3 regions of the Colwellia sp. MB02u-10 genome follow, and region 3 is predicted to be linked to each of the others. Evidence: predicted binding sites of a transcription regulator. Region 3 holds the regulator's gene; each other region holds the start of a gene.

Region 1 (2,284 bases), on a different contig from region 3:
CAAATTGTCTTGTCGGTCACTAAGCAGCGCTTCATCACTCACTGTGCCAGGTGTAACCACACGTACAACCTTTCGCTCTACTGGACCTTTGCTAGTAGCGGGATCGCCAATTTGTTCACAAATAGCGACTGACTCACCTAATTTGACTAACTTAGCTAAATAACCTTCCACCGCATGATAAGGCACGCCAGCCATTGGAATAGCATTACCGCCAGTTTTTCCACGTGCAGTTAATGAGATATCAAGCAAATCAGATGCCTTTTTAGCATCATCAAAAAAAAGTTCATAAAAATCCCCCATACGATAAAAAATTAAAATATTAGGAAATTCCGCTTTAATAGTCAGGTACTGACGCATCATAGGGGTGTGAGAGGAAAGGTCTTTTGTTATTGTTGTCATTGAACTGCCGTAACTAAAATTGATGAAGGTATTAAGGACATAGATTATGTCATAAGGCAGGCGATCAAATCTTTCTATTTTTGAGAAAAATCATCAGTAAGTTAATCATATAAAGCCACTATGTAACTACTGATAACTATATTAGTAACTTTTTAATTTAAAATTTCATAAAGTTACTAACTCCAATAAACTTCTTATTTTTCAATTAGTAAAATCTATAAGTTGTTTTGTTTTTATATGTAAATAAAATAATATAATAAAAACCTTGATACTGTACGACTATACAGTATACTTTGCTTCATCAAAACGAATTAAGCACCTAACCCCTCGTGGAGTAATAAATGGACGATAACAAAGAAAAAGCATTATCAGCTGCCTTAAGCCAAATCGAACGTCAATTTGGTAAAGGTTCTATCATGAAGTTAGGTGACAATAACACCATGGACGTTGAAACAATCTCTACCGGTTCATTAGGGTTAGATATTGCTTTAGGTGCTGGTGGCTTACCTCTAGGTCGTGTTGTTGAGATTTATGGTCCAGAGTCAAGTGGTAAAACAACGCTGACACTTGAAGTTATTGCTGAAGCACAACGTAATGGTAAAATTTGTGCATTTGTTGATGCTGAGCATGCACTTGATCCTGTCTATGCGGCAAAATTGGGCGTAGATATTAACGAATTGTTGGTTTCTCAACCGGATACGGGTGAGCAAGCGCTTGAAATTTGTGACATGTTAACTCGCTCAGGTGCTATTGACGTTATTGTTGTCGACTCGGTGGCTGCGTTAACACCCAAAGCTGAGATTGAAGGCGATATGGGTGATTCACACATGGGCTTACAAGCTCGTATGTTATCGCAAGCCATGCGTAAATTAACCGGTAATTTGAAAAAATCAAATACCATGATTATTTTTATCAACCAAATTCGAATGAAAATTGGTGTAATGTTTGGCTCTCCAGAAACCACAACAGGTGGTAACGCCTTAAAATTTTATGCTTCTATACGTTTAGATATACGCCGTATTGGCGCCGTTAAAAATGGTGACGAAATTATTGGTAATGAAACACGTGTTAAAGTGGTTAAAAATAAAATAGCACCACCTTTTAAGCAAGCTGAGTTTCAAATTCTATATGGTGAAGGTATTAATAGTTTAGGTGAGTTAGTTGACCTTGGCGTTAAAAATGAAATGGTTGAAAAAGCCGGCGCTTGGTATAGCTATAAAGGCGACAAAATTGGTCAAGGTAAAGCAAACGCAGCTAAATACTTGAAAGATAATCCTAAAATAGCAAAAGAAATTGATACACGTTTACGTGAAGCGCTACTATCAAAAAATAAACCACCTGAAGCGGCTGAAACAGATAAACCAGCTAAAGCAGCTAAAACAGCTAAAGCCACTGAAGAAGTTGTTAAATAATTATTAGCGAGTTTTACTTTTAATTAAAAAGCCACTGTAAAGTGGCTTTTTTTTAATATAAAAAGTGGGGTATGATCAGAAAACTGCCAATCTTCGCTATCTTGTTAGTTACTCCAGCATTACTCTAATGACATGTTTTCATCTAAGTATATGACTGCACAGCATATTCACCGCCATGTCAGTCGATGTTAAAAGCTAGGATTTTTATCGATACACTTTAGTAAACAGATACAAATTCGACGTTTTTTAACTTTGCCTAACTTGTTATAATAAATTAAAGACCCGTGACCAGCTCTCAATAACTTTAAGGTTTACCATTGCTTAATAATCACTCTCATTATTCCCTGCTTGAACATTACTTAAATCATAGCGAAAAACTTGACTGGGTAATTGCCACTATAGTAAATAAAGCGGGCTCAAGTTATCGCTCCCCCGGTGCTATTATGCTGGTTAATAGCGTGGGACAATCGCTT
Region 2 (2,284 bases), on a different contig from region 3:
ATTGCAGCGTAAAATGAGGGCTCAGCACTATACTTTCTTTTTGCTCGGCCACTTTTTGCTGCAACCACGGCAATTTAGCTTGTATAAGCTGCTCAACATAAGTTGTTTTAACAAACCTTGGCGCTCTAACAATCACTTTTGCGTTACTGACTTGTAACGCAATAGTCTTTCGGCGCGAACTACGTATCAGCTGATATTCCAAAACGCTACCCTAAGACATCAACTTATATCAAGTTAAGTGGGTGTCTTTATTAGTCAACTTGCGATAAACAATACTGTCATATTATAGTCATATGATGGCCATATGATAACTCAGTAAACTTTAGCTCAAAAGAGTAAAGTTATTCATATGTTACTTTCACGCCTACCGGTATTGAAACCGTTGCTAAGCGGCGTCAGATTTAGCTTTACTACTCGCTTTAACGCCAGCTGCTTTAGGCTTTTTTACTGGCTCAGTTGTGGGTTTAACGCTATCAGCTTCAACAGTATCATTAGCTAACTCTGCTGTGTCTTTCGTCTTTTTTGGACTGCTGCCAGTGGATTTTTTACTGACGACTTTAGCTTTTTTTGCCTGTAACGCGACAAGTACGTCTTCACGGTTTTGCGCTAAATAAACACTCAGTTCTTCACGGATACTTTCTGAAAGCTCGACCGGTGCTTGTTCAAAAATTTCAGATAAACCATCTGCAATATCAAGCATTTTGTCGTATTCATCTGCGGCTCTTTTATCCATGAATGTTTCTACCTCTACAGCTTTTCTTATGACGACATATCGACTTTCAACTGCCATTATTATCCCTTAATTAACTATTATTTAACTATTTACCAAACTCGACTCGTTGCTATGATGCAGTAAAATCATGGATATACCAGCACTATAGTAGCAACAACTGTATATATTAACAGCATCATACCCTGATTACTGTAAATTACCAAAGGCTATTATTAACTCGCACTATTTTCATCGTGCCTATCGTACGATATATGACCTTACTATGCGTTAATATTTATCACAAGGTCAACAGGTGTAAAGCCTGATATCGAAAATCAAGGTGAATGTTAAGTGATGACACTTAAGTGGTGGCATTAGGAGCTATGCTTTAGAAATGGTAGTTTGGTGACTAACCAGGTACTCAAATTTGCCACTGAGTACCTGGTTAGTCACCTGGGTATGTTTAGGGGAGCAGTCTTATTTTAATTCTTTAACTCTAAAAGTGCGGCCTTTTAACTTACCATGGGTTAATTTATTTAACGCTTTTCTGATCACCATTTTATCTACAGCGACATAGGCCCAATTTGCGCCTAGTTGGATTTTTCCCACTTGCTCAAAGGTTATGCCATTTTCACCAGTCAATGCACCGACGATATCGCCTGGTCGCACTTTTTGCTTTTTACCGCCGTCGATTTGTATTGTCGTCATTTTTGGCGTAAATATACTGCGCTCTAAAGCATCACTACTGGGCAATTCTTCGCCTTCAATGCTGCGCTCTAAGTAATCTTCTAACAAACCAATTTTATAGCTGTCTTTTTTATTAAATAAAGAAAAGGCATAACCCGTACTGCCTGCACGACCAGTGCGGCCAATACGGTGAATGTGAACTTCACTGTCGTGGGCAATATGATAATTAAATACCGCATCAAGCGCTTCAATATCTAAGCCACGAGCAGCAACGTCAGTCGCCACCAGTATTGAGGCACTTTTGTTCGAAAAACGTACTAAGGTTTGATCTCGGTCTCTTTGCTCTAAATCGCCATGTAGGGCGACAACACCAAAACCATAGGCCGCTAATTTATTAGCCACACTCTGGGTTTCTACTTTGGTATTACAAAATATGACGCTCGACTCAGGCTGATGAGTTAACAGCAGTAAACGAATCGCCATTAGGCGATCTTCATCACTGTCTACCTGATAAAAATGCTGTGAAATAGTGCTACTTTCGTGGCTTGATTCTACTTTGATCACAGCTGGTGTTTGCAAATAGCTATTGGCTATTTTTTGAATCTGTTGTGCAAAGGTAGCGCTGAACAATAAGGTTTGTCTTTGCTGAGGAATTTTCGCCACAATGTTATCTAAAGCCGCTTGAAAGCCCATATCAAGCATACGGTCGGCTTCATCTAACACTAAGGTGTCAACATGCTCTAATGACAAGGTGCCACGGCCTAAATGATCTTCGATTCGCCCTGGCGTGCCAACAATAATATGTGCGCCATGTTCCAATGAACCCACTTGCGGGCCAAACGGTGTACCACCACATAAGGTTAGCACTTTAATGTTATGCACAGC
Region 3 (2,284 bases):
TTCACACGACATCTCCTTCACCTTTAATTTAGGCCAAACAACATATTTTCATTATGAAAACCGGCTATTTAGCGCATACATTTATTATTATTTAAGTGACGCATTAATCAACAGCTATCAATTACGCCCTATTGTTTTTTTGTACGTTTTCCAGACTAGAATTACTTAAAACTTGATAGGGGTCAATTTTTAATTTCAAAAGTATGATAAATAAAAACCAATAAATACAATAGAGTAAATGCCCTAAACTGGACGACAAGTAGATTTTTAAAAGGATGGCTGCAATGTTTATATTTTGTTCAAGGCATACTTTTCATGCTGAATAATAAATAATCAACACAGAAATTTGCTGTATAAAAAGCAAGCTATTAGCGGTATTTATTGCCGAATAGGAGGATTGTTCTAACCAAAAAAATTGAGCTACATATTAGGCACAGAAATGGTTATCAAGCATAAGAAATACGCAGATTTTAACCCCTTGGCTTAAACCAAGTTACCGTTAAATCTGCGAGATATAATGTAGGAAAGTCTAGTGTAGGAAAATCTAGTCTAGCTAAGTATTAGCATTTATGAAGTAAGTGCAAGGTGAACTACATCCAATCAGCCGCGCGAATAACACCAACGGCTAGGCCTTCGATATTAAATTGCTGAGACTTTAAATCGACCTTAATCGGTGCAAAATCTTCATTTTCAGCATGTAAATAAACCACATTGCCCTCACGTTTAAAACGCTTCACGGTAACATCGTCTTCCACACGAGCAACAATCACTTGACCGTTTTGCACATCGGTTGTTTGATGAACAGCCAACAAGTCGCCATCCATAATGCCGATATCTTTCATGCTCTCGCCATTAACTCGCAATAAATAATCAGCTGGAGGATGAAATAAATTGCCATCAACTTTGTAATGTTGTTCAACATGTTCTTGCGCCAAAATAGGCTCACCGGCCGCCACACGACCAATAAGTGGCAAACCATCTTCAGCGATAAACTCTTGTGTAAGACGAATACCACGCGATGTGCCAGGCAGCATTTCAATATAGCCTTTCTTCGCTAGCGCTTTTAGATGTTCTTCTGCTGCATTGGCCGACTTAAAACCAAAAAAAGCAGCAATTTCGGCACGCGTTGGCGGCATACCCGTATCAGAAATTTTTTCTCGGATCAGATCAAAAATCTGCTGTTGTCTGGGGGTTAAAGGGCGCATAGTTATTCCTTAAGCTACTTAAGAGCGAGCCTGTATTTTTACACAGTATTACTGTTATTGTATACAGGCTGTAAATAAACGCAAGAAAATAATAATCCGGCTTTGCTGGTTTGGGTTTTAGTTGCAATGGTGGTGTTTCCAAAAAATTAAGTGCTCAGTCCATGTTGTTGTAAAGCGGCTTTCACGATTAAATCAGTCAGGTATGCATCATGGTCAATTTGAATGTTAATGAATCAAAAAGCACTACTGATTAAGGTCATTAAAAATACCCATAAATATAACTATTAACCTTGCTAAAACAGCAGGTAAATCAACCTTAGAAGGTGAATGGAAGATAATGAATAAACACGAATATTTAGGTTGTTGCCAAGCACAGTTGCTAAAAGTTTTTAGCCTCGCAAAAAATCATAAAAAAGATGATAAGCAAAAATTCAGAGTTGAAGGCTTTATCCATGCGGGTAAAGCGTTAGGCGTTATATCTCATGCAGAGGCTGTCGATGTTATCGCGCGATCTCACTTTCAGGTATTTGGTGAAAGTATTGAGTCTCGCCAAAATAGAAAAGCGAGCTTAAAGGAAGCGGTTGCCAAAGGTGATGAAAATTTTATTAACATTCCAGCTTATGAGCGCTCAAAGCTATAATGCTTCAATCTCCTTCAACGTCTTAACTCATTAAGGCTTTAAGACCTCAAAGCACAGTCAGTCATTTTAAACAACGGCTTAAATACCCAGTGATGCAATAAGCGCCTCAATTAACTAAGCTTTTAACAAGTTTATAGCCTTTGCAAACCTCGCTTAGTCTGGGTATTAGCGCTTTCATTGCCGGCTTTGCTTTTCAGTATGCTCGCTAAACTGAGTACCTTAAGTTAACATCAATTTAGCTATCAACCACCTCATATCAATAGATTTAAACTATGATAAAAATTCGTGATTTAGAATATCTAACCGCCATTGCCGAATATAAGCATTTTGGCCATGCTGCTGAGGCTTGCTTTGTTAGTCAACCAACGCTAAGTGGTCAAATTCAAAAACTAGAACAACGCCTTAAGCTAACCTTAATTGAACGCCAACCGCGCAATGT

The links. Region 3 encodes LexA, which represses DNA repair genes until DNA is damaged. Its sites were predicted from a motif close to TACTGTATNNNNATACAGTA; they were not measured.
Region 1: recA (recombinase RecA) is a predicted target of LexA. The motif match lies at 669-688, and genes of this name have one in related genera.
Region 2: H4J59_RS14225 (YebG family protein) is a predicted target of LexA. The motif match lies at 889-908, and genes of this name have one in related genera.

The regions. Positions count from the first base shown of each region.
Region 1 is NZ_JACGVK010000111.1:100,920-103,203, forward strand. Features, by position in the region: gene mutS (DNA mismatch repair protein MutS) at 1-399, opposite strand, end outside; gene recA (recombinase RecA) at 741-1,811, shown strand; gene H4J59_RS07805 (XdhC family protein) at 2,129-2,284, shown strand, end outside.
Region 2 is NZ_JACGVK010000132.1:181,725-184,008, forward strand. Features, by position in the region: gene H4J59_RS14220 (M48 family metallopeptidase) at 1-202, opposite strand, end outside; gene H4J59_RS14225 (YebG family protein) at 386-790, opposite strand; gene dbpA (ATP-dependent RNA helicase DbpA) at 1,190-2,284, opposite strand, start outside.
Region 3 is NZ_JACGVK010000140.1:65,761-68,044, reverse strand. Features, by position in the region: gene coxB (cytochrome c oxidase subunit II) at 1-5, opposite strand, end outside; gene lexA (transcriptional repressor LexA) at 591-1,205, opposite strand; gene H4J59_RS18505 (hypothetical protein) at 1,543-1,845, shown strand; gene oxyR (DNA-binding transcriptional regulator OxyR) at 2,118-2,284, shown strand, end outside.